4 regions of the Bacillus sp. PK3-067 genome follow, and region 1 is predicted to be linked to each of the others. Evidence: predicted binding sites of a transcription regulator. Region 1 holds the regulator's gene; each other region holds the start of a gene.
What was found. The regulator Rex, encoded in region 1, represses fermentation and respiration genes when NADH is low (regulators of the CRP and FNR family bind a similar motif). The targets are predictions, from matches to a motif close to TTGTGAAATATTTCACAA.
Positions count from the first base shown of each region.

Region 1 (8,185 bases):
ACCCTTTGTTAAGTCCCCCAACCCAACAAGAACTGCATCATTTTTCACGATAATTCCGGCATTTTGGAATCCAAGAAATGCAATGAACAATCCGATACCTGCTGCTACTGCAAACTTTAACTCCGATGGAATTGCATTGATGATTTTTTCACGAATACCTGAAGCAGTAAGAATAATAAAGATAATACCTGACATTAATGTTCCGGCAATTGCTGTTTGCCATGGAATCCCCATCGTTAACACTGCTGTATAAGCAAAGAACGCGTTAATTCCCATACCTGGCGCTAAAGCAATTGGATACTTCGCGAAAATACCCATAATTAACGAACCGATCGCTGCCGCTAATGCCGTAGCAACGAATACTGCACCTGGATCCATCCCTGTACCTGCTGGTAACCCTTTAACATTTCCAAGCGACAGCGTAGCAGGATTGACAAATAGTACGTAAGCCATAGATAGAAATGTCGTTAACCCTGCTATGAACTCAGTCTTATAATTCGTACCGAGCTCATCAAACTGAAAATAGCGTTTCATCCTACGTTTCCCCCGTTATATGATTACTCGCCGCATTTCTCCTAGCCCTCTTTTATCCCGAGAAACAAAAAAGGCTTCCATTGCATATATACATGGAAGCGTTCTATGAATAAAGATAAGATTCCCCTCACCTTTATAAAAACGCCTCGTAGTCAAGCCATTTACGGTAGCTAGGTAGAAACTTTCGGGCCATATCCCCGATATTATACGACGGCTATAATATTCACTTTTTGTTTGAATTACATAATCATATTAACTCGACGAAGTAGTTTTGTCAATTTAAAAACGAACGTTTTTATAAACTTTTATAGTTTCGTTCGTATTAACACCAAAATAAAAAAGATCCACCTATGCATAAGCAATAGATGGACCTTTTTATAAATACTATTCCCACTCAATAGTTGCTGGTGGCTTACTCGTTACATCATACACGATACGGTTAACGTGTTTTACTTCGTTTACGATACGTACAGAGATTTTCTCTAATACGTCCCAAGGGATACGTGCCCAGTCAGCTGTCATACCGTCGATAGATGTTACCGCACGGATACCTACTGTGTAATCGTAAGTACGCTCGTCACCCATAACACCTACGCTACGCATACCAGGAAGCGCAGTAAAGTATTGCCAGATTTCACGGTCTAAGCCCGCTTTAATAATTTCTTCACGTAAAATCGCATCAGATTCACGAACGATTTCTAATTTCTCTTCTGTGATTTCACCTAATACACGAATACCAAGACCCGGTCCTGGGAATGGTTGACGCCATACGATTTCATCAGGAATTCCTAATTCAGATCCTAATACACGTACTTCGTCTTTAAATAACGTGTTTAAAGGCTCAATTAATTTGAACTGCATGTCTTCTGGAAGTCCACCAACGTTATGGTGAGATTTAATTGTTTGCGCAGTTGCTGTACCACTCTCAACGATATCTGTGTAAAGTGTACCTTGCGCTAAGAAGTCCATACCTTGTAATTTTGACGCTTCATCATCAAATACGTAAATGAATTCGTTACCGATGATTTTACGTTTTTGTTCTGGATCTTCTACACCTTTTAACTTGTCCATGAAGCGGTCTCTTGCATCCACTTTAATAACGTTCATATGGAAGCCTTCGCTAAATGTTTTCATAACGCCTTCTGCTTCACCTTTACGAAGTAAACCGTGGTCAACGAAAATACATGTTAATTGATCACCAATTGCTTTATGAATTAATACTGCTACAACAGAAGAGTCTACACCGCCACTAAGTGCGCATAGTACTTTTTTGTCTCCAACAGTTTCACGAATCTTTTCTAATTCTACTTCGATAAAGTTCTCCATGTTCCATCCTTCAGAACAACCACATACGCCGAATACGAAGTTTTTAATTAAATCGTTACCGTGCTCAGAGTGACGTACTTCTGGGTGGAATTGTACACCGTATAAGTTTTTCGCTCCATTGCTCATACCAGCAATTGGGCAAGACTCACTTGTTGCGTCTACTACGAATCCTTCAGGTAAACCAGTTACTAAGTCACCATGACTCATCCATACAACTTGCTCTTCTGGAAGGTTCGCATATAGTTTTGATTCGTTCTCTACTTTAAGAACAGCTTTTCCGTACTCGCGGTGATTTGCACGCTCTACTTTACCACCGAAGTGTTGCGTCATAAGCTGCATACCGTAACAAATACCGAAGATTGGTAAACCTAGTTCAAAGATTTTTTCATCACAATGTAATGCACCTTCACCGTATACACTATTTGGTCCACCAGAGAAAATAATCCCTTTTGGATTCATTGCTTTAATTTCTTCTGCAGTAATTGTATGTGGATGAAGTTCACTGTATACACCGAACTCACGAATTCGACGTGCTATTAACTGATTGTATTGACTTCCAAAATCTAAAACGATAATTGTATCGTGTTGTTTCTTCAAAATAATCACCCCAACGTTAGTTCTCGTATATAAATATTTTCACCAATTTGGCGAAAAGCATTACCAATATAATAAAAAAAGCCAGTCCTCCGCCTCTAGTCTCATAACAAAGAAAAGGCAGGGGTCTGGCTTTATAAAGAAAGATAGTCTCCGCTCTTTATAAATATAAGACACACTGCCTTCATAGTCAGGTTGTTTACGGTAACCCGGTAGAGACTCTCAAACCATATCATTGAGGATATATGAAGGATCGTTTTATATTATCTTCCTAGATTCTAACAATGAAGTATCAATATGGTCAAGAGAGAAAGCGACAAAATTCTACAGAAATTCATTTCCTTTTCTAAAAAACATAAAAAAACATCCATTTCTATATAGAAATGGATGTTTTTTAGGACAAACGGAATTACATCATTCCGCCCATACCGCCCATGCCCATGCCGCCCATGTCAGGCATTGCTGGTGCATTTGGTTCTGGCTTGTCAGCTACTACAGCTTCAGTTGTTAAGAACATAGCTGCAACAGATGCTGCGTTTTGAAGTGCAGAACGAGTTACTTTAGCTGGATCTACGATACCAGACTCAAGCATGTTAACCCATTCGCCAGTAGCTGCGTTGAAACCAACGCCTACTTTTTCGCCTTTTAGACGCTCTACAACTACAGATCCTTCGAGACCAGCGTTGATTGCGATTTGACGAACTGGCTCTTCTAGTGCACGAAGTACGATGTTGATACCTGTTGCTTCGTCGCCTTCAGCTACGATAGAAGCTACTTTTGTGTATACGTTCATAAGTGAAGTACCACCACCTGCAACGATACCTTCTTCTACTGCTGCACGAGTTGAGTTAAGTGCATCTTCAATGCGAAGTTTGCGCTCTTTTAACTCAGTTTCAGTTGCTGCACCTACTTTAATTACTGCTACGCCACCTGCTAGTTTAGCAAGACGCTCTTGTAATTTTTCGCGATCGAATTCAGAAGTTGTTTCTTCTAATTGCGCACGGATTTGACCGATGCGAGCTTCGATTTGTTCTGTGCTTCCTACACCTTCAACTACAGTTGTGTTTTCTTTTGTAACAACAACTTTACCAGCGCGTCCTAAAGATTCAACTGTAGCAGATTTTAAGTCACGGCCTAATTCTTCAGTGATCACTTCGCCACCAGTTAAGATTGCGATATCTTCTAGCATTGCTTTACGACGGTCACCAAATCCAGGAGCTTTAACAGCTACTACATTGAATGTACCACGAAGTTTGTTCACTACTAATGTAGCTAATGCTTCGCCTTCTACATCTTCAGCAATGATAAGAAGTGGTTTACCTTGTTGTACCACTTGCTCTAATACTGGTAAGATTTCTTGAATGTTAGAAATCTTTTTGTCAGTAATTAAGATATATGGGTTATCAAGAACTGCTTCCATTTTGTCAGAATCAGTAATCATGTAAGGAGATGCATAGCCACGATCAAATTGCATACCTTCTACTACGTCTAATTCTGTTGTGAATCCTTTAGACTCTTCTAAAGTAATAACGCCGTCGTTACCAACGCGCTCCATTGCTTCAGCGATTAATTGACCTACTTCTTCGTCAGCTGCAGAAATAGCAGCTACTTGTGCGATAGAAGATTTGCCTTCGATTGGTTTAGAAATCGTTTTTAATTCTTCAATTGCAGCAGTAACAGCTTTTTCGATACCTTTACGAAGACCCATTGGGTTCGCACCAGCTGTTACGTTTTTAAGACCTTCACGAATCATAGCTTGCGCTAATACAGTTGCAGTTGTTGTTCCGTCACCAGCTACGTCATTTGTTTTGCTAGCAACTTCTGCTACTAATTTCGCACCCATGTTTTCGAATGCATCTTCTAATTCGATTTCTTTTGCGATTGTTACACCATCATTTGTAATAAGTGGTGAACCAAATTTTTTCTCAAGTACAACGTTACGACCTTTTGGTCCAAGCGTAACTTTTACTGCGTTTGCAAGAGTGTCGACACCGCGAAGCATCGAACGACGTGCTTCTTCACTAAATTTAATATCTTTTGCCATAATAATTGACCCCCTTGGATTTTTTAAGATTTATATAATTAACCGATAACTGCTAAAATGTCACTTTCACGTAAAATCAAGTAGTCTGTACCTTCATATTTCACTTCAGTACCTGCATATTTTGAGAAGATGATAAGATCACCTGCTGCTACCTCTAAAGCAACACGCTCACCATTCTCAAGCACTCGACCAGTACCTACTGCAACAACTTTACCCTCTTGTGGTTTTTCTTTTGCAGTATCTGGTAATACGATACCACTTGCTGTTTTTTCTTCTGCTTGAACAAGCTCAATTACAACGCGATCACCTAATGGCTTTAGCATGAACAATAACCTCCTCATTTTGTTATGTAAATTTCTTTTATTAGCACTCAAGTCATCCGAGTGCTAACACACTTATAATAATAAATAATCTCAATTTCTTTTGCAAGTAAAAAAATCATAATTTTTTCGCAAATCACTATATAAACTTTCTATATACAATACTGCCTTTACTATATGAATCGTTGTTTCCACTGCTCGTATGTTACAATATGAAAGGACACCCTAAGTTGTTTTCGCTACACATACAACTTTCTCCTGTCTTCTATTATAATTTCAAATAAGGATTTACGAAAAAAACATAATTCAAGAGGTTTATATCGTAGGTAGCATATTTACATGTTATCCTAACTTATCTCATACACTATAGTTAGAAAGGATGGTTAAACCATTTGAAGAAACAATACTGGTGGATTATCATTACATACATTTTAATGCAGTTATCTGGCGTTGTTGGATTACCACTTCTCCTAAAAACAGGACTCTATGATAATAGAGGATTTACCATTGAAGAAAAAGGACAAATCATAACGGGACACTGGGCAATCATTAGCTTCTTTATTGCATTATGTATCGTGCTTTGGTTACTTAGAACAGATATTCGTGACAGGCATTTAGATCCAATGCGCTCTTCTGTTCCAGCTACTATTGGATGGATTTTTATCGGGTTCTTCTTAGCAATCATCTCACAATCCATTGCAGGTATGATTGAAATGTATGTATTTGGGGTTCCACGTGGATCTGAGAATACAGACAGACTGATGGACATCGCAAGAACGATACCTTGGTTCCTTATTGTTGTATCTATAATTGGACCTATCTTAGAAGAAATCGTATTTAGAAAAATTCTATTCGGCACGCTTTATAAGAAGTTTAACTTCTTTATCGCAGCTATCATTAGTTCGCTTGTATTCGCAACAATTCATTTTGATTTTACTCACTTATTGGTATACACTGCTATGGGGCTCGTATTCGCCTTCTTATATGTGAAGACGAAACGTATTATCGTTCCGATTGCAGCTCATGTTGCGATGAATACATTAGTCGCTATTGGGCAAATTTTTATGAGCAATGAACAAATTCAAGAAATGATTAAAGAAGCTGAAAAAATGCAAGGCTTTATCGGAGGATTTTTTGTATGAGAAACTCACCATTGTTCATGGCTGCACTATACTTCCTTCTTGGATGTATCTTTACACGCTTCGCCATTACGAACGTGACAGATACAATCTGGAATATGTGGACAATACTATTTGCAGTTATGGCAACAATTGATTTTAATTTGGCACTTCGCCTTATATTAGTTAAATTCACAAAGAAGAAACAATAATAAAACGCAGAGGTCGCTTCCTCTGCGTTTTATTGTGGATAGTTTTTCAAAAAGTAAACTAATGTTTGTAACTCTACAGCTAAGTCAATATGATGAATTCTAATATTCTCTGATACGTTTAATCGCGCTGGTGTGAAATTCAAAATACCGTGCACGCTTGTTTCAGCTAATCTATCTGCTACAGCTTGTGCTACTGTAGCCGGTACTGTTAATATTGCCACTTGTATATCATTTGATAATCTCTCTTCTAATTCATCTAAATGATATACAGGAATGCCCCCGATTTCTGTTCCAACTTTCTCTTCACTAACATCAAATGCCATTTCAATTTTTGTATTATTGTTTTTCGTGAAATTATAATGTAAGAAAGCGGTCCCTAAATTACCTACTCCAATAAGTGCTACACGTGTTATATCATCTTGATCAAGTGTTTCGCGGAAAAATGATAATAAATAATTTACGTTATATCCATATCCCTTTTTCCCTAACGCTCCAAAATACGAAAAATCTCTTCGTATTGTTGCGGAATCTACTTTTACTGCCTCACTCAATTCGGCCGATGAAACACGCTGCTTACCAGAAAGAGATAAGTTTTGGATAAATCGATAGTATAGAGGCAATCTTTTAGCAGTGGCTTGTGGAATCTTTTGCTGATCCATATGACCTCTCCTCTCTTCCTATCTTTATTCATATACTTTAATCAAATACAGAAGTTTAGCACTCATTAAATTCCTTGTATAATAAAGAGAAGAAGTATTCTCTCTTTATTTTAAACTATACACTATTTTTAGTATGATTGAGAAATATAAACATGGCAAAGTTAAGAAATTATTTGAGGTGAAAACATTGATTTTATTACAAGTAAACGCGCTTTCGAAATTATACGGTGCAGAAACGATTCTTGCAAACATAAAATTGGAAGTACAAACAAAAGATCGTATCGCATTAGTTGGAAGGAATGGAGCAGGAAAATCTACATTATTAAAAATTATCGCTGGTGAATTATCTCATGATGGTGGCGAAATTATAAAACCGAAAGATGTCTCAATCGGATATTTAGCTCAAAATACTGGACTAGAAACGTCTTTAACAATTTGGGATGAAATGCTAACCGTCTTTACCCACTTACAGCAAATGGAGACAAAACTTCGAAGGCTTGAGCAAGAAATGGGAAAAGAAGAAAACTTTTCAAACGAAGCTACATATGAAAGATTGTTAGCTGATTATGACCAACTACAACTCAATTATAAAGATCAAGGTGGATATCAATATGAAGCGGATATTCGCTCCATTTTAAGCGGCCTTGGCTTCCCAGTTGAAACGCACCAGACGACGATCTCTACTTTAAGCGGCGGGCAAAAAACAAGATTAGCTCTCGGGAAATTATTATTAACAAAACCAGACTTACTTATTTTGGACGAGCCTACAAACCATTTAGACATCGAAACATTAACATGGCTTGAGCAATATTTGCAAGGTTATCCTGGCGCAATATTAATCGTCTCACATGACCGTTATTTCTTAGACAAACTCGTTACACAAGTATATGAAATTTCGAATAAAGAAAGCAGACGATTTGTTGGTAACTACAGTAAATATTTAGACTTAAAATCAGCATTATATGAGCAAGAAATGAAACGTTACGAAAAACAACAAGATGAAATCGCAAAACTTGAGGACTTCGTTCAAAAGAATATAGCTCGCGCTTCTACAACGAAACGTGCTCAAAGTCGCCGTAAACAACTAGACAGAATGGAATTATTAACGAGACCATTAGGGGATTCTAAGTCAGCATCATTCCACTTCGATATTGAAAAACAAAGTGGAAATGATGTTTTACAAGTAAATGATGCAACCATCGGCTATGATGGAAACCCTATAATTGAACATGTAACTATGCGCTTAACTCGCGGAGATAGTGTTGCTTTAGTTGGTCCAAACGGAATTGGGAAATCCACATTGTTAAAATCCATTGTGAATAAGTTACCACTATTAAATGGTGATGTTTCTTTCGGATCAAATGTATCTGTTGGTTAT
Region 1 is NZ_CP096490.1:254,171-262,355, reverse strand. Features, by position in the region: gene M1D73_RS01530 (NCS2 family permease) at 1-534, opposite strand, end outside; purine riboswitch at 664-766, opposite strand; gene guaA (glutamine-hydrolyzing GMP synthase) at 919-2,457, opposite strand; purine riboswitch at 2,622-2,723, opposite strand; gene groL (chaperonin GroEL) at 2,864-4,498, opposite strand; gene groES (co-chaperone GroES) at 4,537-4,821, opposite strand; gene M1D73_RS01510 (CPBP family intramembrane glutamic endopeptidase) at 5,211-5,960, shown strand; gene M1D73_RS01505 (YdiK family protein) at 5,957-6,148, shown strand; gene M1D73_RS01500 (redox-sensing transcriptional repressor Rex) at 6,178-6,807, opposite strand; gene M1D73_RS01495 (ABC-F family ATP-binding cassette domain-containing protein) at 6,995-8,185, shown strand, end outside.

Region 2 (8,185 bases), 1.7 Mb from region 1:
TCTAAAGATTATGCTCGCATTCTTCTTGAATCTTTTGGAATAACGCAAGAGAAATATGTAGGAAAAACACTAGAAAGAGGTTAGTTGACTACAAGTACTTCATAATAAAGCAGATCCTATATTTAGAATCTGCTTTATTTTATATTTTGTTATAAATTAATTTAATTTTGTTGTTACCCTTTAATTTTCAATTATATATTCATCATCATATTTATCGTATTGTAACCCTTTCCCTATCTTTGATTCTGTAACTTGATCTCTTAAAAACGGTGCAGCATCCATTTTGCTAGTTGCAATTTCAATTCCATATTTTTTCGTTAAATAAGCTAACTCTAGTAAAAACCACTCTCTTCGCAATGTAACTGGAATATCAAATGTTTTTCTTTTCATATATAATAGCACCTCTTTTATTTTCATAACTTAAAAACATCACTGGATGTACTTATTAAAACTACCTTTCACCGCTAACATCCAATGAAACATTATAGTATATGCATGTCCATTTCAAACGTGCTATCACAAATATGATATTTAAGTTTACATAATTATATTATGTAATAGTAGAAAAGGAAGGCATGTCCCTTCCCCTTCTACTATAGAGATTTAAATTAAGAACATCTTGGTACACCTAAAGCTAAAAATAAACCTGCTACTCCCGCAGTAATCGGTACTTTTAACGTAATAACATCGTCTACCTTCGTTACTAAAAAGTAAGCATTACCTTCTTGTAATATACAAGTTACCAACAATTGAAATTCCATTCAAATCTCCTCCTTTCAATCGATATACTATAATTTATGAAATCTCTTTCAAAACGTAATAGGATATATATCTATTTTTCCCTATATATAAAATAAATGTTTATAAGTCTAGTAAAAATATTAACTTTCTAAATTTATATAAAACGTGTAATATCCAATAAGTTCCTATATAATCAATAAGAAGAATCTTACAAATGGAGGTATGAAAATGACGATTTTAAGTAATATTGGTGCAGCTTTATTTTTTATTGCTTTTATTCTTTTAATCTTATGTATTATTTCATTCTTTAAGAAAAATGGAAAAGCAAAACAATATGGACGTCCTACCGTTATTCTTTTTATGATTTCTATTATATTAATAACGGCCGGTACAACAAAATCGGAACACCCCGTCGTCGAGTTTTTTTCTACTTTAAGTTTCATTCTATTTATATTCTTCCTTGTTCTAGCAATCTTATCTGTTATTAAGAAAACAGGTGTAGCGAAAAAACAATTTATTATTACAGCCGTATTATTTGTCATTTTTGTTGCGCTATCAGGTATTTCAGATCCTTCTTCTGAAAAAACGACAGCAACTAGTACAAAAGTTGCTTCTAACAATGAAGAACAGAAAGATAGCGAAAAGAAAAAAGAGGCGGACGAAAAAACTCAAAAGCAAGAAGATGAGAAGCGTCTAGCCGATGAACAAGCTCGTAAGCAAGAGGATGAAAAACGTCAGGCTGATGAACAAGCCCGTAAACAACAAGAAGAGCAAAAACGTCTAGCCGATGAACAAGCTCGTAAACAACAAGAAGAGCAAAAACGCCTAGCTGATGAGCAAGCTCGTAAGCAACAAGAAGAGCAAAAACGCCTAGCTGATGAGCAAGCTCGTAAGCAACAAGAAGAGCAAAAACGTCAGGCTGATGAACAAGCTCGTAAGCAACAAGAAGAGCAAAAAGCACAGCAAGCTCAAACACAACCTGCTTCAGGAAATACTAGTAGTGCATATTACAAAAATTGTGCCGCAGTTAGAGCTGCCGGGAAAGCTCCTCTATATAAAGGACAACCAGGTTATGACTCACATCTTGATCGTGATGGCGATGGAGTTGCATGTGAAAAATAGTAGTAAAAAAGAAGCTTCTAGTAAGCTTCTTTTTTATTATCAGAAACTATTATGACGAATTCCCTCTCCCTCTTCCTTTTATAAAACTCATTTGATTATCCTTAAAATTGACACATTATAAGTGATTTCAATCACCACATTGTTTTTCATTTATTGCTATTCTTAATTTAGATATTACATTCAAACTTTATGGAGGCATTCATATGGAACATACATTTACTGAAACTTCTATTGTCGGTGAGATTGTTACACAATTTCCAAAAGCTAGTAATCTTTTTAAATCATATAGAATAGACTTTTGTTGTGGTGGTAATAAACCACTTATTGATGCAATTCATGAAAGAAATTTATCAGCAACAGAAGTACTTACAGAATTAAATACGCTTTATCATAATACGAAACGATTAAATGAATCTGAAATTGATTGGAAAAATGCTTCTTATCGTGAATTGATTGATTATGTTATAAATAAGCATCATCGCTATTTAAATGAAGAATTACCACAGTTAAGTCCGTATGTGACGAAAGTATTACGCGTCCACGGAGCAAGTCAGCCTCACTTAGCTCAAATTCATAAGCTATTTCACGAATTAAAGATGGAATTAGAACAGCATTTAATTAAAGAAGAAACAGAAGATTTCCCATTAATTTTAGAATTTGAACAAAATCCAATTGACGAAAACTATGTGAAATTACGTAAAATAGTAGATGAGTTGGAAAATGAACATAACCACGCAGGCAACATTATTAAAGAACTTCGTAAAGTTACAAATGACTTTACTCCTCCAGAAGGAGCTTGCGGTACTTATCGACTTGTTTACCAACGTCTTGAAGCGCTAGAGTCTGATTTATTTGAGCACATTCATTTAGAAAATAATATTTTATTTCCACGTGCCATTACGAGAGCATAAATAAAGAGCAGGACATGAGTATACATACTTATGTCCTGCTCTTTCATTTGGTAAAGACTATACACATCCCTCTCGAATAAATCCGAATTTTAACAATTTGTGAATCATTATAAAAATGTGATAAACATCACATCTCTTCCTTTTTTGATTTTCTATAATAAAAACATAATCCTTTGTTCAACATTTCACAGAAAAAGGGGAAACGAAAATGAAAAAACGTTTAGTTATGATCGGAAATGGTATGGCTGGCATACGCTGTATGGAAGAAATATTAAAACATGATAGTGATTCATATGAGATTACTATTTTTGGAGATGAACCTCATCCAAACTACAACCGTATTATGCTCTCTCATGTTTTACAAGGCAAAACAAATATGCAAGATATCATTATGAATGAATACAGTTGGTATGAAGAAAACGAAATAACTTTGTATACAAATGAAAAAGTTCAAAGTATTAACCGAGAAGAAAAAATTATTATTACAGAAAAGAATCGTACTCTTACATATGACAAACTCATTATCGCAACAGGTTCTAGTGCTTTTATTTTGCCTGTAGAAGGTTCCACTCTCCCTGGTGTAACAGGATTTCGAACAATTGAAGATACACAATTTATGATTGATACCGCTAATGAAAAGAAAAAGGCTGTTGTCATTGGTGGTGGGTTACTTGGTTTAGAAGCCGCAAGAGGTCTTATTGACTTAGGGATGGACGTACATGTTGTTCATTTAATGCCAAACTTAATGGAGCAACAACTAGATACGAAAGCAGCTTCTCTTCTGCGCGAAGATTTAGAAGCGCAAGGCATGAAATTTCTAATGGAAAAGAAAACTGTAAAAATTCTTGGTACAGACCATGTTGAGGGCATTCAATTTGAAGATGGTGAAGTTGTAGATTGTGATTTAATCGTAATGGCTGTCGGAATACGCCCAAATACGCAAATAGCAAAAGATGCCGGTTTAATTGTAAATCGCGGTATTGTAGTCAATGACTATATGCTAACAAATGATGAGTCCATTTATGCAGTTGGAGAATGTGCAGAGCATGACGGTATCGCATATGGACTTGTTGCTCCTCTTTATGAACAAGGTGCGATACTAGCAAAACATATAACAAATTTACAAACTGATGGATATTCGGGCAGTATCGTCGGTACGCAATTAAAAGTTGCAGGTTGTGATTTATTCTCTGCTGGTCAAATTTATGAAGATGATCAAACGAAAGCAATATCAATCTTTGATGAATGTAAACGTTCCTATAAAAAAGTATTAATTCGTGATAATAAAGTCGTCGGTATCGTTTTATATGGTGACACAGCTGACGGTACACGTCTCTTTAGCATGTTAAAGAAGGAAGAAGATATACAAGAATATACACCAGCTTCCCTTCTTCACAAAGCTGGTGAAGAAAGTGAATTTGACGTTGCTACAATGAGTGCGGATGACACGATTTGTGGATGTAATGGTGTTACGAAAGGTTCAATCGTTCACGCCATTTTAGAACAAGAGTTAACGACTTTTGAAGAAGTTAAAGGCTGTACGAAAGCCGCAGGTTCTTGTGGTAAATGTCGTCCACTTGTGGAACAAGTTTTATCTCATACACTTGGAGATGCTTTTGATGCCTCAGCGCAATCTGCCGGTATGTGTGGATGTACACCTTTATCCCGTGATGAAGTCGTAGCAGCCATTCACGAGAAAGGCTTAAAATCTCCAAAAGAAGTACGAAATGTTCTTGGTTTTGCACATGAAGACGGCTGTTCGAAATGCCGCCCTGCTTTAAACTACTATTTACGTATGGCGATTCCAGAAGAATATGAAGATGATAAATCGTCCCGTTTCGTTAATGAAAGAATGAATGGTAACATCCAGCACGATGGTACATTCTCTGTTATTCCACGTATGTACGGAGGCGTTACAACAGCTGATGATTTAATGAAAATTGCTGAAGTTGCGAAGAAGTATGATGTTCCACTTGTGAAAATTACCGGTGCAAGCCGAATTGGCTTATACGGTGTCAAGAAACAAGATTTACCTAACGTATGGGCTGACTTACATATGACTTCGGGGTATGCATATTCAAAATCGCTTCGTAATGTAAAATCATGTGTTGGTTCTCGCTTCTGCCGTTTCGGTACGAAAGATTCATTAGGACTTGGTATGCTCCTTGAACAATCATTAGAAATGGTAGATACACCTCATAAAATGAAGATGGGTGTAACGGGCTGTCCGCGTAACTGTGCGGAAGTACTGACGAAAGATTTTGGCGTTGTTTGTGTCGAAAATGGATACCAACTTTATATTGGCGGAAATGGTGGTACAGAAGTACGTGAAGCTGATTTTGTAATGATTGTCCCTACTGAAGATGATGTCCTTCGCATCGCTGCAGCTTACATGCAATATTATCGTGAAACTGGTATTTACGGAGAGCGTACCGCCTACTGGACAGAACGTTTAGGCTTCGATCACATAAAAGAAATACTACAAGATGCAAGTATGGTTACTACGTTAAATGAACGTTTCCAAACAGCTCGTAGAACATATACGGAAGCATGGGGACAAGCACTAGAAACGAAATCATTAAAAGCGATGTATGAAGTAGAAACTGTGAAATAAGGAGCTGTGATCTAAATGATACACACGAAAGAAAAAATAAAAGTTATGCGTGCGGAAGATCTTGCTATTCAAATCGGTAAAGAAGTGCAAATGAAAGGTATGTCTATCGCCCTATTCCGCCTTTCAAATGGCGATATTCGAGCTGTAGAAAATCGTTGTCCTCATAAAAACGGACCGTTAGCAGAAGGGATTGTGTCTGGAGAATTCGTCTTTTGTCCACTGCATGATTGGAAAATCTCACTACTAACAGGTGAAGTTCAAAAACCTGATGACGGCTGTATTCAAACATACGAAGTAGAAGTTATTGACGGTGACATTTATTTATACATGTAATTTTCGAAAGGAAGCCTCCTCTGGCTTCCTTTTAAATAAAAATTGATGAGGTGCAATTATGAACGGATATGTATATTTAGTTGGTGCAGGACCAGGTGATGAAGGGCTTATTACAAAAAAAGCGATAGAGTGTTTAAAACGTGCAGATATTGTTTTATATGACCGTTTACTAAACCCTTTCTTTCTTAGCTATACAAAACAAACATGTGAACTTATGTATTGCGGAAAAATGCCAAAGAATCATATTATGCGGCAAGAAATAATTAACGCACACCTTCTTCAATTTGCGAAAGAGGGCAAAATTGTTGTCCGATTAAAAGGCGGAGATCCATCTATTTTTGGCCGTGTTGGTGAAGAAGCAGAAACTTTAGCAGCAGCAAATATTCCATATGAAATTGTACCAGGCATTACATCTAGCATCGCCGCTAGTAGCTATGCAGGTATTCCCCTCACCCACCGTGACTACAGTAATAGTGTCACTTTATTAACCGGACATGCAAAAGGTCCCTTAACCGATCATGGAAAATATAATTCATCTCACAATAGCGACACGATTGCCTACTACATGGGTATAAAAAACTTACCTACAATTTGTGAAAACTTACTACAAGCAGGAAAAAAAGAAGATACGCCAGTAGCAGTCATTGAATGGGGTACAACTGGTAAACAGCGCGTTGTCACAGGGACACTGTCTACCATTGTTTCTATTGTCAAAAACGAAAATATTTCTAATCCTTCTATGACAATTGTTGGTGATGTTGTTACTTTGCGGAATCAAATCTCTTGGAAAGAACGTAAACCATTGCACGGCAAGAAAGTTTTATTTGCAGCTGCAACAAATAAAAAAAGCGCAATAAAGCAAAAGTTACAAGAGTCCGGTGCAGAAACATATCAAATTCCAACTTTCAAAAAGAAAGAATACACAGTAACCTCTGAACAAATCAATAAGATTTTTAACGTTGATCGTCTTGTATTTTGTTCCGCTGACAGTGTAGACATCTTAATGCAATCATGCAGTAAATATCATAAAGATATTCGTTCCTTACAGGCAGAACTTCAGTATATGAACCTTTCTATTCAAGAAAAGCTCATGCAATATGGATTGTTCAGTAAACCTGCGCAATTTTCTTCGAATTCAACGATTTATTTAGGACGAAACATTAACCGAATTGCTGTTATTCAAGAAAAAATTGGTGCTGGTTCCTATATGATGACTCATGAGTACACAATTGATCATCGCTTCGATGAAATTCATTCACGTATTCTTTCTGAATTCTCATGGGATAGCATTGTATTTGAAGGTCGTGCTTCTATTGATACGTTTCTAGCAGAAATAAAACGCCTTGGCTTTATCAATATTCTTACTCTCCCATTCTCGTATACCGACGTTCCAACTTTACACTATGCAAATAAAGTTGGGTTTCATAACGTAGATCATCAATTACAAGAAACTCTTATGAAGAAAGACATGGTGAGACAATGAAAGGAATTGTATATGTTGGACATGGAAGCCGGCTACAAGAAGGTAATGAACAATTCATTCAATTTATTCAATCTGTTATGAAAGAGCGAAACGAAAGAATTCAAAAAATAGCTTTTCTAGAACTAACGACACCTACTATTTCGGATGCAGTTACAGAAACGATAATAGAGGGAGTAACTGAAATAATGATTGTACCTGTTTTATTATTTGCAGCAGCTCACTATAAACGTGATATTCCTTTGGAGATAGCGAAAATGAAAAATCAATATCCACATATCTCATTTTCAGTTGTACAACCTTTTAGTACGCATCCGCATATGGTTGAACTTGTAGTGAAAAGAATACGTGAAACTATGCCAATGCAAGGTAGTAGTGTTTTACTCGTAGGGAGAGGTAGTAGTGATTTTCAGCCGATACATGAGTTACAACAAATCGGAGCAGCTGTCGAACAAAAACTCAGTCTACCAGTATCATGCTCCTTTTTAACGAAAGGAACGCCCTCTTTTACTGCTGAGCTAAAGACTATAACATCAACTGCATCCCATGTATATGTCATGCCCTACCTTCTCTTTACCGGATTATTGCTTCAAAAAATTAAGTTGTATACAAAAAAATACGATCACGTGACGACTTGTAATTGCCTACAGTTTGATACATATATGAAATTAACATTGTTAGAACGAATGGAGGAATGCATATATGTATAACATGTACCCCCTTATGTTTAATCTGCAAAATAAAGTGGTCGTTATCATTGGTGGAGGTAAAATTGCATATCGAAAAGCGTCTGGATTAAAAGATACAGGCGCTTTCGTCACCGTTATTAGCCCCGAGATTTGCGAGGAAATGAAAGAACTTCCTTATATTACTTGGAAGCAAAAAACTTTTAGTAATGATGATATTAAAGATGCTCATCTAATTTATGCAGCTACAAATCAACATGCTGTAAATATGATGGTCAAACAGGCCGCTCATGATTTC
Region 2 is NZ_CP096490.1:1,981,985-1,990,169, reverse strand. Features, by position in the region: gene M1D73_RS10360 (arylamine N-acetyltransferase family protein) at 1-84, shown strand, start outside; gene M1D73_RS10355 (hypothetical protein) at 181-390, opposite strand; gene exsG (exosporium protein ExsG) at 609-761, opposite strand; gene M1D73_RS10345 (excalibur calcium-binding domain-containing protein) at 970-1,863, shown strand; gene ric (iron-sulfur cluster repair di-iron protein) at 2,067-2,774, shown strand; gene nirB (NADPH-nitrite reductase large subunit) at 2,983-5,388, shown strand; gene nirD (nitrite reductase small subunit NirD) at 5,404-5,721, shown strand; gene M1D73_RS10325 (uroporphyrin-III C-methyltransferase) at 5,780-7,204, shown strand; gene M1D73_RS10320 (sirohydrochlorin chelatase) at 7,201-7,911, shown strand; gene M1D73_RS10315 (precorrin-2 dehydrogenase) at 7,904-8,185, shown strand, end outside.
Region 2: the regulator Rex is predicted to act here: its motif matches at 2,890-2,907, upstream of nirB (NADPH-nitrite reductase large subunit).

Region 3 (8,185 bases), on a different replicon from region 1:
TTTATCTCCACGCTTCTCAACAAATTCCTGAAACTTTGGAACAATATGATTGTAGCTACCCTTTCCATTGACAGTTTTACGTAGATAATCATGAACTTTTTTTCTTCCATCAAGGCTTAATACAACATTGTGCATTTCCTGATTCAAGAAGTCAGTAATTTCATCATTAAGCAGCATACCATTTGTAGTAAAGGTAAAACGAAAGGTTTTTTTGTACTCTTTTTCTTTATTTCTTGCATAGACGACAATCTGTTTGACAGTCTTCCACGCCATGAGTGGCTCCCCACCAAAAAAATCAACATCGAGATTTCGATGATTACCTGAGTTTTCTAATAGAAAATCGATGGCTCTTTTTCCAACTTCATAACTCATGATGGCCCTATTTCCATTGTATTTTCCTTGGCTAGCAAAGCAGTATTCACACGACAGATTACATGTATGCGCGACATTAAGGCAAAGAGCCTTCACATAAGTAGGACGATTTATCAAATCAATTGAAAGATCCTTATAATCATCATCGGTAAAAAGCTTCCCATCTCTTTTTAGTTCTTCAATATCCGCAATTGTTTCTCGAATTTCCTTCTCGGAAACGTGGAAATCATATTTATACTTTTCTTGTATCGTTGACAAGATTTCTTCCATAGTAGTATTCTCATATAGCATAATTATTTCATAAGCAAGATCGTCAACAACATGTACCGACCCGCTATAAGTATCTAATACAATATTGTATCCATTTAATTTATATTGATGAATCATACTGGATAATCAAACTCCTTTTTCTTGAACTACCCCCACTTTCACTTCGTTTAGAAGTGAGGGATTCCTAAGTAAAGAGTTCTATCGAACTCTAATTGATTAAGCTAACCCCGCAGTCCTTGCGGTTAGAATCCTTATCGCTTCATTCTTTAGATTGATACTTGCGTTAATATCCCTATCATGTTGTGTACGACAAGAAGGACAGTCCCATTCACGTAGGTTTAGATTTTTAACGTCTTTATTTTGATATCCACAACAAGAACATAATTGGCTGGAAGCAAATGTTTTCGATACGACAATGACTTGTTTGCCATACCATTTTGCTTTATATTCCAACATGGTTCGAAACTGTGACCAAGATACTTCACTAATTGCTTTTGCTAACTTATGATTCTTTAACATATTCGATACTTGCAAATCCTCTATACCGATAACATCGTGGCTTTTGATGATTTCAGTTGAGATTTTGTCTAAGTAATCTTTTCTAGCATTTAATATGTATTCATGAATTCTAGCTACCTTGACTCGTTGTTTATTCCAGCGAGAAGATCCTTTCATTCTTCTAGAAAGAACACGCTGTGCTTTCGCCAACTTATCTTCTAATGATCGGAAAAACTTCGGATTTTCATAGTGTGTTCCATCTGACAAAATAGCAAAATCTTTTAGTCCTACATCTATCCCAATGTAAGAATGTGTTTTCGGAAGTTCTTGTACTTCTGTTTCAACTAATAGTGACACAAAATATCTACCAGAAGGGTTTTGTCTAACAGTCGCATTTACAATACGTCCCTCTACTTCGCGACTTTTGGCAAATCGAACAAGGCCTAGTTTCGGCAACTTTATTTTGTTCCCTACAATGGCAATATTTTCATTTGTTTGTTTTGTGGTATAAGATTGTACGTTATTCTTCTTGGATTTGAAACGCGGGGCACTATTTTGTTTTTTGAAAAATCGTGTATATGCATCCGCAAGGTTGCGAACAGACGACTGAATCGCAATACTATCCACTTCTTTGAGCCAAACAAACTCTTTCTTCATGGCAGGAAGTTTGGCAGAGCATGTACCATATGTTAAACCTTTTCCAGTCTCTTTGTATGCGTGATCCCATAGGGATAGGAAATGATTGAATACAAAGCGAGAACAACCTATCGTTTGGTTAATTAGAATTGCTTGTGCTTGATTTGGATAGATACGAAACTTATAGGCTTTATTAATTATCATTTGATTCACCTCCATTTCGGTATATGACTATTATATACCAAACGTACATTCGATAGGTAGTGGAGTAAAACTTTCTGTAAGTTGAACAATTAAGATGGCTTCCTGCCATCCCTTGTTCGAAGCCAGTTCATCTCCCACCTACTCACTGGGCTGTGATCCTTCACGCTCCTTGAGGAAGGAGTCTTCTTGGCTAAAATGATAAAATATAACTGCGTACAATACTACTTGTTTCCTATCTATTTATTGTATTTTCACACTTTTGATTTGCAACTCCACATGAGGTTTTACAAGCGGACTGACAAGATGTCTGACATGCACCACATCCACCATGTTTTATAGTATCTTGCAGTTTACAAGTGCTCAGTGTTATAATTCTTTTCATTACCTATAACCTCCTTTTGAAATAATTTTGAAGAACTAAGGCATATCATTGTGAAAATATTCACAATGATATGCCTTAGTTCTTCAATTTTGGTGTATTAATTCTATTCATGCTTTTAACAACACTTCAATTAACCACTAAATATTACCAATAACTTTATGTATTAACAAACTACTTTTACTGTCTTTTCTTTTAACCATAATTTAAAATATTACGAGAATATCAAATATTATCTATTTAAAAGTTATATACCATAAAAGCTACATATAGACTAATGTTTGTTGTAATTATTTATATATTCATAAGTACGGTACGTGAAATTACAACGTTTATCCTATAAAAAAATATGGACGTTTATAGCTTTCTGCTACAACTATAAAAAGTCAACCCCAATGGAATTGACCTTTTATAGACTGTGGCAACAGAAGGATGTCATAAAACTAGGGTTTGATATTGTAGCGTTTCACTTGTGAAAAGTATAACATGATTAAACAAAAATAGATGTGTCGATCCTTGGAACATTAGTTATAACTTGATTTTTTGATTATGTATAGATATATATAATATTTAATAGGCCTATAGAATTCATCATACATCACTATCAATAATTAATGCTTTTTTACTAATAAAAAAGATGTCCAAAAAAATTCTATTTTTTTAGACATCCTTTTAATCTATTTTATTAATAATCCCGTAGGAGTAACTTGATATGTTTTTTTCTTACCCACAAATTCCTGTTTACTATTCTCAAGATTTGTAAGTGTGGCACGTGTCTTTTCCTTTTGTGCTTCTCCCTCTATATGAGTAAACTCAATATAATCTCCTACTTTGACGGGAACGGTTTGGTTTTCAGCAGCTTGTTGTCTATTTCCTACAATTTCTTTATTATACAAAATATCGCCCGATGAGTTTTGAACTTTAATGCTTGCATACGTACTAGTAAAATAGGAATGGGGTATACCCGCTTCTAATTTAATCTGCATTTTTTCTGTTGCTTTGTTATACTCTACTTTTGCGATTTCTCGATCATTATATCCCTTTAAAGACCACGCAAATTGATTTCCATCTAAAACTGTTGTTTCTGGCATTTTCTCTACTTTCTTCAGGCCTTCTTTTGTAACCTCGTACATGGCTTTTTTTCCAAAACTCTCTTGTTTACTATTATCTACATTTGTGAGAGTAGCTCTATGCACACCTTCTAGATGTGTTAACTCAATATAATCTCCTACTTTGACTGAAACTTTTTTCGATTCAGCATTTTGTTGTTTGTTTCCATAAATGTCTTTGTTATAGACCACTTTACCTGATGTGTTTTGCACTTTAATACTTGCATATGTACTATCAAAGTAGTTATGTGGTACACCTGCTTTTAAATCAATTTGCATTTCTTCTGTTGATTTATTTAAATTTACTTTTGCAAATTCAAAATCTCCAATCCCTTTCAGCGACCATGCAAACTGCTTTCCTTCTAAAATACTAGAAGAGTTTGGTATATCTGAATTAAAACCTAAGTTATCTAATATAGATTTTAGATCAGGTAAAACACCTATTCTATCATTCCACGGATCTTGAGATTTTGTTCCTGTATTTGGATTACTTAAGATATTTCTTAATTCGGCTGGTGTATAAGGAGAACCTCGATGTTCTTTAGCAATACCTTGAATCGAAGTTGCTGCTCCAGCAATAATTGGTGAAGCACTTGATGTTCCACCAAATGTTGATGTATATAAATTTGTAGTATTTTGACTTGGATTTGCTGATGTTGTATCAACATTTTCTCCCCATCCATATACATCTAATCGGCTTCCATAATTTGAAAACCATAAACGTTTATGTGGAACAGTTGATGATCCCGCCCCAACCATAATAGCACCTGAATCTTTGAAGTCTGGACTATTTCGATTTAAGATTTTTTTTCCATTACGATCTTTAAAATTATCTAAGTCGTTTGAACCATTTGCGCCAGCTTCTATAATAATAATCCCTTTATCTGCACCAACACGAATTGCATCAAAAATATCTGGATGTACTTCTACAGGTAAATATTTATCCCCATATCCATCATACGAAGCTTGTGCCTCTAATAAAAGAATATCTCCCGCTTGTAAATTATGTACAGCACTTAAAATAGCATCCGCTGTATTATAAATTCCATTATCCCTGATCTGGGATATTACTTTTACATTTGCTTTTGGTGCAATTCCAATATTTCCAATTTGATTATCTTCAGATGAAACAATTCCTAATACAGAAGTCCCATGAGCTCTATGCTGGCTTATATTTTGTCCCGACATAAGCTTAATATTTTTATTAACTAAATCCTCATGGTTCAATAACCATCCATATTCCATATCCACAAAAGTTGTATCCTTCCCGTCACCACCTTTAATGCTCCAAGCATGCGAGGCATTAATTCCCTTTGGTGCCGCTTCAAGATATCCTTGATTTTTAAATCTAGGATCATCGTACGGATTAACAGATAAATTTGGTAACTGTATTTCAGGGGGTGTCAAAATTTGTTTTTCTTGTATATAAGCCTCCTCTACGAGAGGAGATGTTTCAAATTTTTTCAGTAATAATTCTATTTCTATGTTATTAGGAGCTTGTACAATATAATAATTTAATAAATTATTAGCTGATTCATTAGCAACTGATTTAGATTGTACTGATAACTTTTGAATCTCTATTGGATTTACAGATGAGAACAGACGATTCAAAGTAAGTTCTGTATTTTCGGAAAATAACTTCTTTAAATTGTTATCATAATCTCCATTTTTTATTCGTTTCTCAATACCATCTTCATAAGGTAAGTCAATTTGATTTTTAAACTTTACAATTAATCTTTCTTCCTGTGAATCTCTTTCTTTGTATGTGACATTATAAGATTCAGCGTAAACTTTATTATGAATACTATCATTTTGTAGGATTAGATCTGTTCCTACAAATGTGGTCATTGCAATTGATGAAATTAGAAACCCTTTGAATATGTTCATACTATACCCGCCAATCTATTTTCTGTTGAAAATTTTTTAATACGTATAATAGTTAAGATTTTTATATAATATATAAATTAATAATTTAAGTTTTGTAATGAAATCTATGACTTTATTACTAATCCCATAGAGGTAACCTGATATATTTTTTTCTTCCCTATATATTCCTGCTTACTATTCTCAAGATTAGTAAGTGTGGCACGTGTCTTTTCCTTTTGTGTTTCTCCCTCTATATGAGTAAACTCAATACAATCCCCTACTTTGACGGGTACAGTTTGGCTCTCAGCAGCTTGTTGTCTATTTCCTAAAATTTCTTTATTGTACAAAATATTACCGGATGAATTCTGGACTTTAATGCTTGCATACGTATCGGTAAAATAGGAATGTGGTATACCCGCTTCTAATTTAATCTGCATTTTTTCTGTTGTTTTGTTATAGTCTACTTTTGCAATTTCTCTATCACTATATCCTTTTAGAGACCAAGTAAATTGATTTCCATCTAAAACTGTTGTTTCTGGCATTTTTTCTACTTTCTTCAGGCCTTCTTTTGTAACTTGATATCTTGCCGTTTTTCCAATGGTTTCATTTTTGTTATTTTCAAGGTTAGTTAAAGTTGCTCGCGTTTTTTCCTTTGTTGCTTCTCCTTCTATATGGGTAAATTCAATGTAATCCCCTACCTTGACGGGCACATTTTGGCTTTCAGCATTTTGTTGTTTATTTCCTACGATCTCTTTATTGTACAGAACGTTACCAGAAGAATTCTGGACCTTAATACTCGCATACGTACTAGCAAAATAGGAATGTGGTACACCTGCTTCTAGTTTTACCTTCATCTCTTCTACCGTTTTATCATAATCTACTTTTGCAATTTCTCTATCACTATATCCTTTTAATGACCATGCAAACTTGTTTCCTTCTAAAATTGTTGCTTCTGGCATTTTTTCTACTTTCTTCAGGCCTTCCTTTGTAACTTCGTATATAGCTTTTTTTCCAAAGCTCTCTTGTTTACTATTATCTACATTTGTAAGAGTAGCTCTATGTACACCTTCTAGATGTGTTAACTCTATATAATCGCCTACTTTAACTGGAACTTTTTGCGATTCAGCATTTTGCGGGTTGTTTCCATAAATCTCTTTGTTATATACCACTTTACCTGATGTGTTTTGCACTTTAATACTTGCATATGTACTATCAAAGTAGTCATGTGGTACACCTGCTTTTAGATCAATTTGCATTTCTTCTGTTGATTTATTTAAATCAAGTTTTGCAAATTCAAAATCTCCTATACCCTTCATCGACCATGCAAATTTATCCCCTTCTAAAATGTTTAGAGATTCATTTTTGATTTGCACCTTTTTTTCCACAGTTTGATCAAATATATCCGTTAATCCAATTTTTGCATAAGCATTTGTTGGTAATGATATAGATTGACTGATTCCATTTTGATAAGATTTAATGCCATCAATTACGTTAATAGGTTGGCCCGTCATATTTTCATTATTATAAATTTCAATTTTCCCCTTAAATTGAGGTGTACTACTATCTTTTAGTTGCCAAGATATATTTAATTTTTCATTTTCATAATACATAGACTTTATATCATAATCTAGTTTTCCTATTTCAGGTTGGCTAGGTTGATTTAACGTGAATGTTTTTCCTGACCCAATAGTAGACTGCGTATTACCTCCTGCTTTGACCCATACATATTCTGAAGTAGATCCCCCATCATATTGATAAGTGTTATCATGCGTTCCAGAAATACTTTGATTATTCCAAGAACTCCATTGTTTATCAACTAATTTTCGGCTATAACCATTTTTCAGGCGCGCTTCTCGAACATTCTGTCCACTATCAGCCCAGTCTTCTTGAAACATTCCTAATCCATGATTAAATGCAACATTAGCAACCGGAAAGTCCATAATTGCAATTTGATGCCATTTATTCTTTGTTACATCTTTCATCCATTGTCCAAATTTAGTATGACCATTTTCTTGCCATGAACGCATTGTCATTGTGTACCAATTGTAGTCTTTCCAACCATAAGTTGTTTGAACCTTCATTCCTGTACCTTCTCCTCCAAAGGGTCCGGCTTGCGAATTCGGAGATAAGTATTCGGCCTTTATTGCTTCTTTAGAGGAAATTGGATCCCATAAGGCAAAATGTAAAGTACGTTTTCCATTTTCATCAAACCCACTTTGTTGTTGAAAACCAGCATATCCTCCAGCTTCACCACCTGCATTCCAGTTGTGTACAGCCCAGTACGTATAAGGTGGTGTCTGAACTGGTGACCAGTCTATACTAATAATATCTGAGGCAGGTATATTTTGGGGACTCACATAAACTGCTGGAGCAGCTGAATGTGTTGCAGCTTTAGTGTGTAAAATAGACGTTCCAAACATAGAAAACATGCTACATGCTGCGGTCATTATAATAACTTTATTAAATCTTTTCTTCGTTTTCTGACTAATCACTAATCTACATCCTTTTCTAATTTTTATTATTGAATAATAACTTAGTAGAGAAATCTATCAAAATTCAAATAACATCCAGTAATTCTTTAAATTACTGGATGTTGTTCTATCTTCACATCTGATTCTTACATATTAATTGATTGTAATGGTTTTCCATAACGATAGTGCAAATATCCAATTCGGGTCACCATTTCCTTGATGATTTTGAACAGCTTCATACACTGTCCCTTGATGTTCTACTTTATCGCCCTTTGTATATGCCTTCTTTGGATCCCATTTTTCATAAGATACATTTTGATCTTTGGTTTTTACAAGAAGAATTTCACTTTGGATTGATGTATTTCCAGCTGCATCTACAG
Region 3 is NZ_CP096491.1:41,415-49,599, reverse strand. Features, by position in the region: gene scfB (thioether cross-link-forming SCIFF peptide maturase) at 1-759, opposite strand, end outside; gene tnpB (IS200/IS605 family element RNA-guided endonuclease TnpB) at 859-1,980, opposite strand; gene scfA (six-cysteine ranthipeptide SCIFF) at 2,213-2,362, opposite strand; gene M1D73_RS28045 (putative mucin/carbohydrate-binding domain-containing protein) at 3,037-5,355, opposite strand; gene M1D73_RS28040 (putative mucin/carbohydrate-binding domain-containing protein) at 5,460-7,826, opposite strand; gene M1D73_RS28035 (M60 family metallopeptidase) at 7,959-8,185, opposite strand, start outside.
Region 3: the regulator Rex is predicted to act here: its motif matches at 2,411-2,428, upstream of scfA (six-cysteine ranthipeptide SCIFF).

Region 4 (8,185 bases), on a different replicon from region 1:
AGAAAATGCAAATGTTGATGGTCGATCTCCAATGGGAATGATGGGAACATTTGCATCAGAGAGTGCAAAACTTTATGTAAGGGAACATTTGCTTTCTAAACAAGTAAAAGAAGCTATTAATCAAAATATTTTATACCCACACGATTTAGATTTTTATGCAACAGGAACAACCACGTGTTCACAAATCCCTTTAGCACAATTGCTGAAAAAAGGGTTCCACACTGGACATGGCCATATGAGACAACCACAAGATATTAAAAGTGCATTAGCACTCTCGTCTATTATTCTTCAAGCTAATCAAAATATGCAGCATGGTGGGCAATCTCTTGCCATGTTTGATATAGATTTAGCACCCTATGTGAGGAAAACATTTGAAAAAAACAAGAAAAAGTTAATAGACTATCCGCTAACAAAGGAACAAATCGAAGTGTTTGCATGGAGAGAAACAGAAAACGATACATATCAAGCATGTGAAGCATTTATTCATAATTCCAATAGTATGCATAGCCGTGGTGGTGGACAAGTTCCGTTTATTTCAATTAATTACGGAACGGACACATCAAAGGAAGGAAGACTATTAATTAAACAATTACTACAGGCAACACAAGCGGGATTAGGAAAAAGCGAAACGCCTATTTTCCCCATTCAAATTTTTAAGTTAAAAAAAGGTGTAAATTTTGAAGAAAAAGATCCAAATTATGATTTATTTGAACTTGCATTAGAAACAACAGCGAAGCGATTGTTCCCTAACTTTTCATTTTTAGATGCGCCATTTAATGCAGCGTATTATAATGGGCACCCAGAAAGTGAAGTATGTTATATGGGGTGTCGTACTCGTGTGATGTCTAATATTCATGGTGAGGAGACAGCAATTGGCAGAGGAAATCTATCATTTACCTCTATTAATCTAGTAAAATTGGCTTTAATAAATGATTCAAAAGAAGGATTTTTCAAATCGTTAAATCATTATATCAAACTTGGCATTCGTCAATTGCTAGAAAGATATTCATATCAATGTACAAAAAAAGCAAGAGATTTTCAATTCCTATATTCACAAGGGATTTGGCGCAATGGAGAAAAACTACAACCAGAAGACTCAGTTACTGAGATTTTAAAGCAAGGAACATTGAGCCTTGGTTTTATTGGACTTGCGGAATGCTTGGTTGCCTTAACAGGAAAACACCATGGGGAAGATAAAGATTCATGGCAACTTGGAAAAGAAATTGTTACCTTTATGAGAAATAAGATGGACCAAGCAACAAAAGAGCATTGCTTGAATTTTACCTTAATTGCAACTCCTGCCGAGGGACTATCAGGGAAGTTCATCAAAAAGGATCGTGCTGATTTTGGAACTATTACAGGTGTAACCGATCATGATTACTATACAAATTCATTTCATATTCCAGTTTATTATCCTATTCAAGCAATTAATAAAATACGTTTAGAAGGACCGTTTCATGCTCTTTGCAACGGTGGTCATATTACGTATATTGAACTAGATGGGGCGGCAGCGCATAATCAAATGGCTTTAAAACAGATTGTTCAAGCAATGGCACAGTATGAAGTAGGATATGGTTCAATTAATCACCCAGTGGATCGTTGTAAATGTTGTGACTATAATGGAGTGATTGAAAATGAGTGCCCTAGCTGTGGAAATATAGAAGATCATCATATTGAAAGAATTCGCCGTATTACTGGATATCTTGTAGGGGACATGTCAAAATGGAACAATGCAAAGCGTAGTGAAGAAGCAGATCGTGTGAAACATAAATGAAGGTAATGAATATTATTCATGATAGTGTAGTAGATGGTGAAGGGTTACGGACAGTTGTGTTTTTTGCCGGTTGTCCGCATCATTGTTTAGGTTGCCATAACCCCAAATCATGGAATCTTTATAATGGGACCGAGATGAGTGTGAAAGAAATTATAAAAGAAATTTCCAAAAATCCTCTAACTGATGTAACATTTTCAGGGGGTGACCCATTTTTTCAAACTATCGAGGTCAAAGAAGTTGCAAAAGCTGTAAAAAGCTTAAACAAAAATCTTTGGATTTACACTGGTTATACACTAGAAGAGATACAGAATTCACAAAACAAAGATATGATTGAGCTGTTACATTATGGGGATGTTTTAGTTGATGGAAGATTTGAAATCGAAAAAAGAGATTTGACTCTTCCATTTCGCGGAAGCTCAAATCAACGTATTATACGCCTAAAATAAATATAATTCCCTTGCTTTTTTCGATTATTCGTTATCACTAATCCAATATTTATGAGCAGAAAGTATTTGCTCATAAATACTGGAAATACACAATAAAAAAATTTATAAAAAGGGCCATGCTCAATTCTTACACTTTTTTTGCAATGCTTTTGGAACATATACACAAAAAGGTTCGCTTTCCATGTAATCCCCCGTCATCGCAAATGCCCTAGAACGAGATCCCCCACAAACATATCGAAACTCACAAACACCGCATTTGCCTTTATAATTGTCTGGATTACGAAGGCTTTGAAAAACAGGAGAGTTTCGATAAATTTCAGCTATCGGTGTTGATTTAATATTCCCGGTTTTAATCGGTAATAGCCCACTTGGGTATACATCTCCAATATGAGAAATAAATACAACTCCATTTCCATCATTTACTCCTTTTGGAGCGCGTCCAAATTCATTAATTCCGTCCGTCATCCCTTCCATCAATACATCTCTATATTGAATAATTTGATCTATCTTTTTAATTCCCTTCATTTTTTCTTGAAGAACAACGCGTCTATAGTGCTGAGCAGCTGTGGTTTTTATATCAAAAGAAACAGTTCTGCTTAGCTGGTATAGCCAGCGGAACACTCTTTCATGTTGAATTGGTGAAATCATATCTTTCTCTTTACCACGTCCTGTTGGGACTAAGAAAAATACACTCCACAACACACAACCTAATTCTTCTACTAAATTTGCCATATCTTTAAGTACACTCAAATTATAATTAGAAACAACTGTATTAATTTGAATAGGGATTTTTAATTCATTTAAATGATGAATTGCATCCATTGTTAATTTAAATGACCCCTCTGTTCCCCTAAAATGATCGTGTACTTCAGCTGTTGGTCCATCTATACTAAATGCCCATCTAGCAATCCCAACATCTTTTGCTTTTTTTATCGCTTCTTTAGTAACCTTTGGAGTAGCACTGGGTGTCATGGAAACCCGAATACCTTTCTTCACCGCATATTCAGCAATATCATATATATCCGAACGCATTAATGGATCCCCACCAGTAAAAACCAGCATCGGATTATCCATTTCATATATATCATCAATTAGTTTTTTTCCTTCTTCTAATGTTAACTCAAAAGGATCACGATAATGCTGAGCTTCAGCACGACAATGTAGACATTTTAATTCACATGCTCTTGTTAACTCCCATATTACAATAAATGGGTTTTTATTATAATCACGATTTATCAAAAAGAAAGCCTCCCATCAACTTACATACTATATTGTAAAATTATATGTGCATTTATGTTGTGAGATTTATCACGCATAAGTTTTTAGCATTTAAAAATCCATAACCAAAATAGATGAAATTAAGATAAAAAAGCACTCTCCTATTTATAGGTGAGTGCTTTTTATTTTAAAAATATCTTAAATATTTATATTTTATTTCTTTTTTATATAAATTTGATTTACTTATTATTTCTATTAGATTTCATCAAATAATATATTAATAAATCCAATTCTCTACTATAACAAATTACCTTTTCATGAGTGAATCCATACTGCTTAACAAGCGATATTAATTCTTCTTTTTTTTCAATTACTTGATTTAACTTCTTATAATTAGACATAGTTTTTGTACAATCCCGTCTTACCTACATACAGGTCATCTAGGCAGCATTTTTGTTAGATGCTCTATTTAGAACACAGCTCTTTATAATATTTATTTCCCCTTAACACCCATATACAATATATTTACAAATATCAAATACAAAATCTATGAACTAAAAAAGTTATATCTACTTAACTTATTACACACCTTTATATGCTAGTTTATATACTTCTTTTAATTCTGAAATCAATGGAAGTTTCGGATTTGCTGGTGTACATTGATCTTCAAATGCTCTTTCTGATAAGACATCCACAACTTTTTCAAATGCTTCTTGTTTTACTCCTTGTCCTGCAATACTCATATTAATATTCAATTCTTTTCCAAGGCTGATAATTGCTTGCACAAGAGATTCTACCCCTTCTTCCACTGTACTTGCTGGCAGCCCCAATGTTCTTGCAATATATGCATAACGTTCATCTGCCACAAAATGCTCATATTTTGGGAACAATGCATGTTTTCTCGGCTTAATAGCATTATAGCGAATTACATGCGGCATTAAGATTGCGTTAGCGCGTCCATGTGGAATGTGAAATTCTGGTCCAAGCTTATGCGCCAAACTATGATTAATACCAAGAAAAGCATTTGCAAAAGCCATACCTGCAATTGCAGAAGCATTATGCATTTTCTCACGTGCTTCTTCATCATTTCCATTTTTATATGCTCTCGGTAAATATTTAAATACTAGATCAATGGCTTTTAAAGCCAATCCATCTGTATAGTCATTTGCCATAATAGACACGTATGCTTCAATTGCATGTGTTAACACATCCATTCCAGTGTCTGCTGTTACATGAGGTGGCACTGTCATTACAAACTGTGGATCAATAATCGCTACATCTGGTGTTAATTCATAATCAGCAAGTGGATATTTTATATTATTTTTTTTATCTGTAATAACCGCAAATGGTGTCACTTCTGACCCTGTTCCTGATGTTGTTGGAATCGCAACAAATTGTGCTTTTTGCCCTAGTGTTGGAAATTTACATGTACGTTTTCTAATATCTAAAAACTTTTGTTTGATTCCAAAGAATTTTGTTTCTGGATATTCATAAAATAGCCACATTCCTTTTGCTGCATCCATTGCTGAACCTCCGCCCAATGCAATAATTACATCCGGTTTGAAGCTTCTCATCATCTCAGCACCCTTGAATACTGTTTCATCTGATGGATCTGGTTCTACCTCTGAGAAAACACCTATTTTTACATCATTTAAATGCTGTTGTAAGTAATGTGTAACTGTGTCCACATATCCCAGTTCTACCATTCCTGGATCCGTTACAATGAATGCTCGTGAAATGTTTGGCATCTTAGCTAAATATTGTGTCGCATGTTTTTCAAAAAAAACCTTAGGTGGTAATTTGAACCATTGCATATTATTTTTTCTATTCGCCAAACGCTTTACATTTATTAAATGTGTAGCTGTTACGTTTTGAGAAACAGAATTTTTACCGTATGATCCACAACCTAATGTTAAAGATGGAATAAATGCGTTATATATATCACCAATCCCACCTTGTGCTGACGGTGAATTTACAATAAGGCGACAAGCTTTCATTCTTAAACCAAATTGTTTTTGTACTTCTTTATTTGTAGAATGAATAACCGCTGAATGCCCTAAGCCACCTAAATTTAACATTTCTTCACAGTATTTCAATCCTTCTTCTCGTGAATTTGCTTTGATACAAGCTAATACTGGGCTCAATTTTTCACGTGATAGTGGATATTCTGCACCCACTCCCTTAATTTCAGCTACAAGTATTTTTGTATCTTCTGGTACCTTAATGCCTACTAATGATGCAATATAATGTGCTGATTTCCCAACGATATCACTATTTACTGCACATGTATTTTCATTAATAACAAGCTTCTCTAATTTTATTCTCTCTTCTTCAGTAACAAAATAACAATTGTTGTCTTGCATTTCTTTTTTTACACTATTATAGATTTCTTTATCTACAATGATTGCTTGTTCAGAAGCACAAATCATACCATTATCAAATGTTTTTGATAAAATTAAATCATTTACAGCTCGTTTTACATGTGCTGATTTCTCTAAATAACAAGGTACATTCCCAGGTCCTACTCCTAAGGCCGGTTTCCCTGTAGAATATGCTGATTTCACCATTCCAGCACCCCCGGTTGCAAGAACAAGTGCAATCCCCTCATGGTTCATTAATCTTTTTGTTGCCTCAACAGAAGGTTTTTCGATCCATTGAATGCAATTCTCCGGTGCCCCTGCTTTAATTGCAGCATCTCTTAATATTTTAGCCGCTGCAACAGAGCATCGCTGAGCAGATGGATGAAAAGCGAAAATAATTGGATTTCTTGTTTTCATTGCAATAATTGCTTTAAACATAGTAGTTGAAGTAGGATTCGTTACTGGTGTCACACCAGCAACTACACCTACTGGTTCGGCAATTTCAATGACTTCTTCATATGGATCTTCATGAATAATTCCTACAGTTTTATCTTTTTTTATGCTATGCCAAATATATTCAGTCGCAAATATATTTTTTGTACATTTATCCTCATACACACCTCGACCAGTTTCCTCAACTGCCATTTTTGCTAATGGCATATGTTGATCTAATCCAGATAGTGCCATTTCATGAACAATATGATCTACTTGCTCTTGCGTATAAGATTCTAGTGCTTTTAGTGCTTCTTTTCCATTTTCAACTAAAGTATTAACAACTTCTTGTACATCATTTTCATCTTTAATTACTACGTTGACCATTGCTTGTACTTCTTTTTCATCTGTCTTGTTTGTCATATTAAAGCCTCCAGATCACTATAAAAATAGATTTAAAATGTTGGAACTTATTGTTTTCATCTTGCCTATTAATTAAAAGCTTAAATCATGTGAAGTATTTCACAAATAATAATATGAAATTTTCAACTACTCCTACTATACATGAAATGACTATTTTTTATTGTGTATTTTTTGTGAAGTATTTCACAAATATTTATAATAATTATAATCAATAACTACTTATTTACACCATCAATATATACAATTACATTCTCAGTTGTATTATTTCTCAATTCAATGTACACCTCAGCATTAAAATACAATATTTGTTGATGCCTTAATATCTCAATTTCATTATCAATTATAACCATTGTTTCACCGAAAACTGCATACATACATATATCCTTGTTCAAATATTTTGGTATGACAACATTACCTGACGGATTTATGAAAAAAAATGATGGAGATGTATTTTCAGTTTTATTAATAATTGTTTTGAATACATCATCATTTAATCCCATAGGTGTTACATTTTTTAGTTGCATAAATATCACTCCTATTCATGTATCAAAAATTTAATAGAGTATAATAAATTTATACTCTATTTTTACAAACTTATAGCGAGGATCTCGACTTTGCCTATAAGTTTATAACTATTAATTTCCTAAAGCAACAGTAATTCATCTCTTTGTAAAGGACTATTAATTTGTTATAGTATGTAAATCTCTTTGTTGTGATAACTCTACTAAAGAAGACTCTTAACACTTATATATAATTTATCTAGTAGTATTTTATGCGTATAGTAGTTAGAACTTTTTATTAATAAATTTTGAAAACATTAGTATATATAATATAAATTATTTTTTTATTTAAAAATATATTGTTTGTCCCCATCCTCTCTAAAATATTCCCCCTTTCCTTAAAATCTTATATAAATATATATCTTATATATATTAAAAATATAAAGATAAAACTTTTATAGGTTCATAAAATATAGAATAAAGCTTGCTATGACAATGTTTTTAACATGCCCTACTGTAAAAAATCATAAATGGTATGTAATGGGAGTGTAAAAATAGACTTTGTTGTACCACCCTTTCTACATAAAATCATAAAATAATACCACTATACCTACATAAAAAATGAAGAAAAATAATTCATAAGTGAGTATATTTATTCATTCGTAAATAAGAAAACATTCTCGATATTTGTCCCCAATTTGTATTCATTTGTCCCCAAGCTATACACAATGATCATTATTTAATCCACTTAATTCAGTTATTCATATTTAATCACATAAAACTTGATGAATTTTAGTAGATTTACTTATAGAACCCTTATATAGCAACAATAGTATGATATTTTTATTCACAAATGACACTTTTTATAAACATATCCACTAAAAATATAATTTTTCTTATGATTTTATGTAGAGTAAAATCTCTATTTATATAGGTATTGGATGCCTTTTCAAGTTACTATTGTGGAAATTAACAATGATGAATAACTTTTATTGTATAGAAGTGCATAAAAAAAGATTCTATTTTCAATAG
Region 4 is NZ_CP096491.1:11,262-19,446, reverse strand. Features, by position in the region: gene M1D73_RS27955 (anaerobic ribonucleoside triphosphate reductase) at 1-1,774, shown strand, start outside; gene nrdG (anaerobic ribonucleoside-triphosphate reductase activating protein) at 1,771-2,220, shown strand; gene M1D73_RS27945 (TIGR04053 family radical SAM/SPASM domain-containing protein) at 2,341-3,459, opposite strand; gene M1D73_RS27940 (aspartyl-phosphate phosphatase Spo0E family protein) at 3,678-3,839, opposite strand; gene adhE (bifunctional acetaldehyde-CoA/alcohol dehydrogenase) at 4,020-6,617, opposite strand; gene M1D73_RS27930 (hypothetical protein) at 6,869-7,177, opposite strand.
Region 4: the regulator Rex is predicted to act here: its motif matches at 6,825-6,842, upstream of adhE (bifunctional acetaldehyde-CoA/alcohol dehydrogenase).